3 regions of the Streptomyces sp. NPDC057617 genome follow, and region 2 is predicted to be linked to each of the others. Evidence: riboswitches for the same ligand, from Rfam matches in the RefSeq annotation. Region 2 holds a riboswitch; each other region holds the start of a gene.
The links. A riboswitch is a leader RNA that binds a small molecule or an ion and turns the genes downstream of it on or off. The one in region 2 is predicted to bind thiamine pyrophosphate.
Positions count from the first base shown of each region.

Region 1 (3,268 bases), on a different contig from region 2:
GCGCCACCACCGGCCAGCGCCCCAGCTTCACCAGCCCGGACTTCACCAGCCCAGATTTCGGCGGCCCGGACCACCGACCGGAGTGACCTCCGGCCGGTGCCCGGCACCGTTGGCCCGCCGTTCCGTCGTCCGGCCTCCGAGGCTGCGTAGCCTCTCAGGCCCGGCGCTCGGTCCGGAGGGCCGCCGGCCCTCAGTCCGCCGGGTTCAGTCCGCCAGCGGCAGATAGACCCGGTTGCCGGCCGCGGCGAATTCCTTGGACTTCTGCGCCATGCCCGCCTCGATCTCGTCGGCCCCGATCGCTGCGCCCGCCTCGCCCGCGCTTCCCGTACCGTCGCCGCCGCCGTCGCTCTCGAACTCGCCGCCGTGCCGCCGCCGGATGTCCTGCGAGATCTTCATCGAGCAGAACTTCGGGCCGCACATCGAGCAGAAGTGCGCCGTTTTCGCCGGCTCCGCCGGCAGCGTCTCGTCGTGGAACTCCCGGGCCGTGTCCGGATCCAGGGCCAGATTGAACTGGTCCTCCCAGCGGAACTCGAACCGGGCGTCGGACAGCGCGTCGTCCCACGCCTGCGCCCCCGGGTGCCCCTTGGCGAGGTCCGCGGCATGCGCGGCGATCTTGTACGTGATGACACCGGTCTTGACGTCGTCCCGGTCCGGCAGCCCCAGGTGCTCCTTGGGGGTGACGTAGCAGAGCATCGCCGTACCCCACCACGCGATCATCGCCGCGCCGATGCCGGAGGTGATGTGGTCGTACGCCGGGGCCACATCGGTCGTCAACGGGCCGAGCGTATAGAACGGCGCCTCCTCGCAGATCTCCTGCTGGAGGTCGATGTTCTCCTTGATCTTGTGCATCGGGACATGGCCCGGGCCCTCGATCATGGTCTGTACGCCGAGCCGCTTGGCGGTCGAGTTCAGCTCCCCCAGCGTGCGCAGCTCGGCGAACTGGGCCTCGTCGTTGGCGTCCGCGATGGACCCCGGCCGCAGGCCGTCACCGAGGGAGTACGTCACGTCGTACGCCGCGAGGATCTCGCACAGCTCCTCGAAGTTCTCGTACAGGAACGACTCCTTGTGGTGCGCGAGGCACCATGCCGCCATGATCGAGCCGCCGCGCGAGACGATGCCCGTCTTGCGGCGCGCCGTCAGCGGAACGTACCGCAGCAGCACCCCGGCATGGACCGTCATGTAGTCGACGCCCTGTTCGGCCTGCTCGACGACCGTGTCCTTGTAGATCTCCCAGGTCAGCTCCTCGGCCTTGCCGTCGACCTTTTCGAGCGCCTGGTAGAGCGGCACGGTGCCGATCGGCACGGGGGAGTTGCGCAGCACCCACTCGCGCGTGGTGTGGATATTGCGGCCGGTGGAGAGGTCCATGACCGTGTCGGCGCCCCAGCGGGTCGCCCAGGTCATCTTCTCCACCTCCTCCTCGATGGAGGAAGTGACCGCGGAATTGCCGATGTTGGCGTTGACCTTCACCAGGAACCGCTTGCCGATGATCATCGGCTCGATCTCCGGGTGATTGACATTGGCCGGCAGTACGGCACGGCCCGCGGCGATCTCCTCGCGCACGACCTCCGGGGACACGTTCTCCCGGATCGCGACGTACTCCATCTCCTGCGTGATCTCCCCGCGCCGGGCGTACGAGAGCTGCGTCACGGTCTGTCCGGCCCGCGCCCGGCGCGGCTGGCGCGGCCTGCCGGGGAAGACCGCGTCGAGGTTGCGCAGCCCGCCGCGCGGCGCCGTGTGCTTGAGCCCGTCGTCCTCGGGGCGGACCGGCCGGCCCGCGTACTCCTCGGTGTCCCCCCGCCCGATGATCCAGTTCTCCCGGAGTGGCGCGAGACCGCGGCGTACATCGGTCTCGACGGCCGGATCGGTGTACGGACCCGAGGTGTCGTACAGCGTGACGTCCTGGCCGTTGGTGAGGTGCACCTGGCGGACCGGAACCTGGAGGTCAGGGCGCGAGCCCTGGACATATCCCTTGTGCCAGCCGATAGTCCTTTGAGTCCGGCTCGAACCATGAGCCTCGCTCGAATGTCCAGACTCGTTTTCAGAATCGGAGGCAGGCGTGTGTGCGTCCTGAACGGTCATGAGACCTACTCCCTACGCCGGCATTACCCGGTAACAGGTTCAGCGGTCGGCGCAGCTCAGGGGTCCAGGGGATACTCCCCGGAACGCCACAGTCAGCGCCCTCTCAGCCCGGTGCTCCGAGCTCCCGCGTGTGCAAAAGGTGCCCCCACGCTAGCGTCATATCCGGCGTGCTGAACAGAGGGCCTCAGGCTTCTTGCGATGATCGGTCGGTGACCTCATCCCAGCAGACCCATGAATCGCACGGGCACTCGCACAGTCATGGCCCCGCCGCGCCGGTCTCCCAGCACCTTCGCAAGGTCATCGCGGCGGTTCTGATCCCGTTCGCGGCCGCGGTGGTCGTCGGTCTGGTGGTGCTCTGGCCGGGCGGCGCTCCGGCGCATGAACGTACGGGGGTGGGCTTCGACCGGCAGACCGAGCAGGGCCGGGTGGTGCAGATCCAGCAGGTCGACTGCAAGTCCGTGAACGCCGCCCAGGTCCCGTCCACCGGTGACACCTCGAAACCCCAGGGGCGCGAGGCGGACCGGGAGCAGACCGGTGACTGCAAGAAGGCCACCATCGAAGTCACCAGCGGCAAGGAGAAGGGCCGGACCTTCGTCGAGATCGTCCAGCCGGACGCACCGCGGCAGTTTCACGTGAAACAAGGCGTTGTGGTGGCATACGCACCCGACGCTCCCCGCGATCTCCAGTACTCGGTGACGGATGTCAACCGGAAGTTCCCCATGGCCCTGCTGGCCGGGATCTTCGCGCTCGCTGTGGTCGTGGTGGGGCGGCTGCGCGGGGTCATGGCGCTGGTCGCGCTGGCGGTCTCGTTCGCCGTGCTGACGCTGTTCATCCTGCCCGCGATACTCCAGGGCTCGAATCCGCTGGTCGTGGCGGTGATCGGGGCCAGCGCGATCATGCTGATCGCGCTCTATATGTGCCATGGACTGACGGCCCGTACCTCGGTCGCGGTCCTCGGCACTCTGGTATCCCTGCTGCTGATCGGGCTGCTGGGGTCGGTCTTCATCGGCTGGGCGAGCCTGACCGGCAACACCGACGACAACACCGGGCTGATCCACGGTCTCTATCCCGGGATCGATATGAGCGGACTGCTGCTCGCCGGGGTCATCATCGGTTCGCTGGGTGTTCTCGACGATGTGACGGTCACCCAGACCTCGGCGGTCTGGGAGCTGCATCAGGCGGATCCGTC
Region 1 covers NZ_JBHVGV010000013.1:251,719-254,986, forward strand. Annotated here, with positions in the region: gene ACFU9P_RS28855 (hypothetical protein) at 1-86, shown strand, start outside; gene thiC (phosphomethylpyrimidine synthase ThiC) at 205-2,079, opposite strand; TPP riboswitch at 2,072-2,217, opposite strand; gene ACFU9P_RS28865 (YibE/F family protein) at 2,289-3,268, shown strand, end outside.
Region 1: linked by a shared signal. The riboswitch ahead of thiC (phosphomethylpyrimidine synthase ThiC) and the one ahead of ACFU9P_RS16040 (thiamine ABC transporter substrate binding subunit) in region 2 are both predicted to bind thiamine pyrophosphate.

Region 2 (3,268 bases):
CTGGCGGGAGCCGTCGTCTTCGCCATGGTGGCCGGCGCGCTCTGCATGCAGTTCCTGATCCACGACGGAATCTGGTGGCAGGGGCTGCTGCTCGGACTGGCCGTCGCGGCCAGCGCGACGCTCGGCGATCTCGGCGAGTCCATGATCAAGCGGGATCTCGGTATCAAGGACATGGGCACGCTGCTGCCCGGGCACGGCGGCATCATGGACCGCCTCGACTCCCTGCTGCCCACGGCGCCGGTGGTCTGGCTGCTGCTGGTGATCTTCGTAGGCTCCTGATGTCTCGCAGGTTCCTGCCGAGCCAGGCCCGGTCAAGGGCCTGACCTGCGGCGATACCGTACGGGGGCCCGTTGTCCACAGGACAGCGGGCCCCTGCCGCATGTCTGCGACACTGGTTCCACCATGCCTGTACCTGGAGAACTGACATTTGTCGCGCCCCGCGGAGCCAAGAAGCCGCCGCGACACCTCGCCGACCTCACCCCCGCCGAGCGCCGCGAGGCCGTCGCCGCGATCGGCGAGAAGGCGTTCCGTGCCAACCAGCTTTCGCAGCACTACTTCGCGCGGTACGCACACGATCCGCAGCAGTGGACCGACATCCCGGCCGCCGCGCGCCAGAAGCTCGCCGCGGAGCTGGTGCCCGAGCTGATGTCGGTGGTGCGGCACATCTCGTGCGACGACGACACCACCCGTAAGACGCTGTGGCGGCTGCACGACGGCACCCTGGTCGAGTCGGTGCTGATGCGCTATCCGGACCGGGTCACGATGTGCATCTCGTCGCAGGCCGGCTGCGGGATGAACTGTCCCTTCTGCGCCACCGGACAGGCCGGGCTCGACCGCAATCTGTCCACCGCGGAGATCGTGCACCAGATCGTCGACGGGATGCGCGCGCTGCGCGACGGCGAGGTGCCCGGCGGCCCCTCCCGGCTGTCGAACATCGTCTTCATGGGCATGGGCGAGCCGCTCGCCAACTACAACCGGGTGGTCGGCGCGATACGCCGGCTGACCGACCCCGAGCCAGACGGTCTGGGTCTGTCCCAGCGCGGGATCACGGTCTCGACGGTCGGTCTGGTGCCCGCGATGCTGCGTTTCGCCGACGAGGGGTTCAAGTGCCGCCTCGCGGTCTCCCTGCACGCGCCTGACGACGAGCTGCGCGACACCCTCGTCCCGGTCAACACCCGCTGGAAGGTACGGGAAGTGCTGGACGCGGCCTGGGAGTACGCGGAGAAGTCCGGCCGCCGGGTCTCCATCGAGTACGCCCTCATCCGCGACATCAACGACCAGGCGTGGCGCGGCGACCGGCTGGGCCGGCTGCTCAAGGGCAAGCGGGTGCACGTCAATCTGATCCCGCTCAATCCGACCCCGGGATCGAAGTGGACGGCGTCACGCCCCGAGGACGAGAAGGCGTTCGTCGAGGCGATCGCGGCCCATGGCGTGCCGGTGACGGTACGGGACACCAGGGGCCAGGAGATCGACGGGGCGTGCGGGCAGTTGGCCGCCTCGGAGCGCTAGGAGGCCACGGGGTAATGTTGGCCTGAACGCATTGCATATGTTCCGACAGGGGAGCGCCACAGCGCTGAGAGTGTGGCACATGTCCGCGAGAGCGGGCAGCGGCCGCAGACCCTCTGAACCTCGCCCAGGTCATTCTGGGTAGGAAGTTCGGTCACCACTCAAGCTGTTGCGCCCTGCCCGGAGTCCGGCCGGTCCTGACTCCGGGCAGGGCCGCGTCTTCTCCTGGACTTCCCAGGAGGAAAACCAGTGAGCAGCACCACCAGTACAGCCGGCACCGTCACTGACAGAAGGACGGCCGCCCGCAGAAGGACGGCCGTCGCCGCGCTCGCCACCGCGCTCGGGGTCTCGGTCCTCGCCGCCTGCGGCGGGTCCGACGGCTCCGCGCCGTCCGGCGGCAGCGGCGGTACGGAGTCGAAGACCGTCACCCTCGTCAGCCACGACTCGTTCAACGCCTCGCCCGCCGTGCTCAAGGAGTTCACCCGGCGGACCGGCTACACGGTCAAGGTCCTGAAGAGCGGGGACGCGGGCGAGGCCCTCAACAAGGAGATCCTCACCAAGGGTTCGCCCCAGGGCGATGTCTTCTTCGGCGTCGACAACACCCTGCTCTCCCGCGCCCTCGACAACGGCCTGTTCACGCCGTACAAGGCCAAGGGTCTCGACCGCGTCGACACGGCCACCCAGCTCGACCGCGGCCAGAACCGGGTCACGCCCATCGACACCGGCGATATCTGCGTCAACTACGACAAGAAGTACTTCACGGACAAGAAGCTCGCGCCGCCGCAGTCGTTCGACGATCTGGTCAAGCCGCAGTACAAGGACCTGCTCGTGACGGAGAACGCCGCGACCTCCTCGCCCGGCCTCGGCTTCCTCCTCGGCACGGCCGCGCGGTACGGCGACAACGGCTGGCAGGACTACTGGAAGAAGCTCAAGGCCAACGGCGTGCAGGTCGTCGACAGTTGGGAACAGGCCTACAACGAGAACTTCTCGGGCTCGGCCGGCGGCAGAAAGGCCAAGGCCGACCGCCCGCTCGTCGTCTCGTACGCCTCCAGCCCGCCCGTAGAGGTCCTGTACGCCGAGCCGCAGCCGCAGCAGGCGCCCACCGGAGTCGCCACCGGCACCTGCTTCCGGCAGACGGAGTTCGCCGGGCTGCTCACGGGCGCGAAGAACGAGGCGGGCGGCAAGGCCCTGGTGGACTTCCTGATCAGCGACACCTTCCAGGCGGACATGCCGCTGAACATGTTCGTCAACCCGGTCGTCAAGAGCGTGAAGCTGCCCGAGCTGTTCACGAAGTTCGGCGCGACGGTCAGCGAGCCCGAGACCGTGGCACCCGACAAGATCGCCGCCAACCGTGAGCAGTGGATCCAGTCGTGGACCTCACTCGTGGTGAAGTAGCCGACAGGGCGGCGAGCCGGGCCCGGCCGGCTCGCCCCACCCCGAAGGGCCGCGCGAGTTCCGTCCGGCTCGTCCTCATGGCCGTACCCGTCGCGTTCTTCGCGGTCTTCTTCGCCTATCCCGTGACCGCGATCGTCGGCCGCGGCCTCAAGGCCGACGGCACCTGGCAGTTCGGCCGCGTCGGCGAGGTACTGAGCCGTCCCGACATCCTCGGTGTTCTCTGGTTCACCACCTGGCAGGCGCTCGCCTCCACCGCGCTCACCCTGCTGATCGCCCTGCCCGGCGCGTATGTCTTCGCACGCTTCGACTTCCCGGGCAGGCATCTGCTGCGCGCGGTGGTCACCGTCCCCTTCGTCCTGCCGGCCGT
Region 2 covers NZ_JBHVGV010000005.1:475,842-479,109, forward strand. Annotated here, with positions in the region: gene ACFU9P_RS16030 (phosphatidate cytidylyltransferase) at 1-279, shown strand, start outside; gene rlmN (23S rRNA (adenine(2503)-C(2))-methyltransferase RlmN) at 403-1,509, shown strand; TPP riboswitch at 1,547-1,672, shown strand; gene ACFU9P_RS16040 (thiamine ABC transporter substrate binding subunit) at 1,756-2,901, shown strand; gene ACFU9P_RS16045 (ABC transporter permease) at 2,979-3,268, shown strand, end outside.

Region 3 (3,268 bases), on a different contig from region 2:
GGCCTCCGCGGGACCGCCGCGCCACAGCAGGGTGTCCGCCGCCGCGTGATGCCCCGCGTACTGGACGAACCGGCCGAACTGCTCCGACCAGAAGTACGGCACCGGATCGTAGATCTGCTCGCTCTCGCCGACGGCCTGGGCGGCGACCGTACGCGGTCCCTGGAGCGCGTTGTCCCAGTGGTGGACGAGCAGCCGCTCGCCGTAGCGGGCGGAGGGGAAGGACGCGCAGTCGCCGACCGCGTACACATCGGGCAGCGAGGTCGCGAGCCGCTCGTCGGCGACGATCGCCCCGTCCGGGCCCAGCGCGATTCCGGAGCCCGCCAGCCAGTCGGTCGTGGGCCGCGCGCCTATGCCCACCACCACGGCCTCGGCGGAGAGCCGCCGGCCGTCCGCGAGGACCACCGTGCCCGGCTCGACGGCGGCGACCCGGGCGCCAGTGAGCAGTTCGGCGCCGCTCTCCGCGTACCAGTCCGCCATGGGAGCCGCCACCTCGGCCGGGAGGGCACCGGGCAGCGGCCGGTCCGCCGCCTCCACGACCGTCACGGCACACCCGGCCGCGCGGGCCGCCGTGGTGAACTCCGCGCCGATCCACCCCGCGCCGACGACCACGGTCCCGGCCCCCCGGTCCAGCACGGGCCGCAGCGCCTCGGCGTCGTCCAGGGTGCGCAGCAGATGGACACCGGGCGTGGCCGCGGTGCCCGGCAGGGCGACCGGCTCTGCGCCGGTGGCGATGACCAGCAGGCCGTACGGTACGGGCCCGGCCCCGGTGTCGACCTCCCGCGCGGCGGGGCGCAGTCCGGTCACCTCCACGCCGAGTCTCAGCTCGACCCCGAGCGCCGCGAAGTCGATGTCGTACGCCGGGCTGTCCGCCGTGCCCAGCAGCACCGCCTTGGAGAGCGGCGGCCGGTCGTACGGCGGGTGCCGCTCGGCGCCGATCAGGGTGACCGGGCCCTCGTACCCCTTCTCGCGCAGGGCCACGGCGGTCTGCACGCCCGCCATGCCCGCGCCGACGATGACGACGCCCGGCCGCGCGCGATGTGCCCGCTGTGCCGGGAGTTCCCGCTGCCTCTGCTGCTCGCTCACCCGATCACCATATGCAGCCGGTCAACCGCCGGGCGTACCCCGCCGGAGGTTCTCGCGGCTCCGGCGCGGCCTTACCGCGCGGCGGGCCGCGCGTTAGTCTGGCCGGTGACACTACCTCGCGGGAGTCCGGACGCACCGGACTGAGAGGGAGGCTGGAGCGGCCTCCGACCGTACGAACCTGATCCGGGTCATGCCGGCGAAGGGAGGGGCTGGACGCCCATGCAGTCACCCCATCCGTCATCCCATCCGCAGTCACCTCACCGGGGAACGGGGAGCGGTTCCGATGTCCTGGTCATCGGCGGCGGAATCATCGGCCTGGTCACGGCCTGGCGGGCCGCGCAGCGCGGGCTGAGCACCGTCGTCGCCGACCCCGGTCCGGGCGGCGGCGCCGCGCGGGTCGCGGCGGGCATGCTCGCCGCCGTCACCGAACTCCACCATGGCGAGCAGGTCCTGCTCCGGCTCAATATGGCCTCCGCGGAGCGCTATCCGGACTTCGTGGCCGAGCTGGAGGAGGCCAGCAGCCAGGAGACCGGCTACCGCGCCAGCGGCACGCTGGCCGTCGCCCTCGACACCGACGACCGCGCCGAACTGCGCGAACTGCACGATCTCCAGCGCCGCTCGGGGCTGGCCTCCGAGTGGCTCACGGGGCGCGAATGCCGGCGCCTCGAACCGATGCTCGCGCCGGGCGTACGCGGGGGCCTTCGGGTGGACGGCGACCACCAGATCGATCCCCGCCGGCTGGCCGCGGCGCTGGTCACGGCGTGCGAGCGGGCCGGGGTGGTCTTCCACCGGGCCCTGGCCGAACGGCTCTCGGTCGTACGGGACCGGGCCGCCGGCGCCGTACTGACGGGCGGGCGCGTGCTCGCCGCGGACCAGGTGGTGCTGGCCGCCGGCAGTCTGAGCGGGCGGCTGGCGGGCGTGCCGCACGAGATCCGGCCGCCGGTACGGCCCGTCAAGGGCCAGGTGCTGCGGCTGACCGTGCCGCGTCCGTATGCGCCGTTCCTGACCAGATCGGTACGGGCGGTGGTGCGCGGCAGCCATGTCTACCTGGTGCCGCGCGAGAACGGCGAGCTGGTGATCGGCGCCACCAGCGAGGAGCAGGGCTGGGACACCACGGTCACCGCGGGCGGGGTGTACGAATTGCTGCGCGATGCGCATGAACTCGTCCCCGGTATCACCGAGCTGCCGCTCACCGAGACCCTCGCCGGACTGCGGCCCGGCTCGCCGGACAACGCGCCGCTGCTGGGGCCGACCGCGCTGCCGGGACTGCATCTCGCGACCGGCCACTACCGCAACGGGGTGCTGCTCACGCCGGTCACCGGCGATGTGCTGGCCGAGGCGCTGACGACCGGCGAACTCCCGGAACTGGCCCGGCCGTTCACCCCGCGCCGCTTCACCTCCGTACCGCAGGACCTCACCTCCGTACCACGGGAGCTGACCGTATGAGCATCTCCGTCCGGGTGTCCGTCTCCGTGAACGGCGAGGCGCGCGACCTCGCCCCGGGCACCACGCTCGACGTCCTGGTCGCCGCGCTGACCCCCGCGCCCTCGGGTGTCGCGGCCGCCGTCAACGAGATGGTGGTGCCACGGGGGCGCTGGGCCGGAACGGTGCTCGGCGAGGGTGACCGGGTGGAAGTCCTGACCGCGGTCCAGGGGGGCTGAGCGGGGATGGCGGACGACCGGTTCACCATCGGCTCCACCGTGCTGGGCTCCCGGCTGATCATGGGGACGGGCGGGGCGCCGAGCCTCGACGTACTGGAACGCTGCCTGGTCGCCTCCGGCACCGAACTCACCACGGTCGCGATGCGACGCCTCGACCCCACGGTCCAGGGGTCCGTCCTGTCCGTACTCGGCTCCCTCGGCATCCGCGCCCTGCCCAACACGGCGGGGTGCTTCACGGCGGGCGAGGCGGTGCTCACGGCGCGGCTGGCGCGTGAGGCGCTCGGTACGGACTGGATCAAGCTGGAGGTGGTCGCGGACGAGCGGACGCTGCTGCCGGATCCGGTGGAGCTGCTGGACGCGGCGGAGACGCTGGTCGACGACGGGTTCACGGTGCTGCCCTATACGAACGACGATCCTGTGCTCGCCAGAAAACTGGAGGACGTGGGCTGCGCGGCGATCATGCCGCTGGGGTCGCCGATCGGTTCCGGTCTCGGCATCCGCAACCCGCACAACTTCGAGCTGAT
Region 3 covers NZ_JBHVGV010000003.1:418,999-422,266, reverse strand. Annotated here, with positions in the region: gene ACFU9P_RS10760 (NAD(P)/FAD-dependent oxidoreductase) at 1-1,083, opposite strand, end outside; TPP riboswitch at 1,192-1,305, shown strand; gene thiO (glycine oxidase ThiO) at 1,303-2,529, shown strand; gene thiS (sulfur carrier protein ThiS) at 2,526-2,744, shown strand; gene ACFU9P_RS10745 (thiazole synthase) at 2,751-3,268, shown strand, end outside.
Region 3: linked by a shared signal. The riboswitch ahead of thiO (glycine oxidase ThiO) and the one ahead of ACFU9P_RS16040 (thiamine ABC transporter substrate binding subunit) in region 2 are both predicted to bind thiamine pyrophosphate.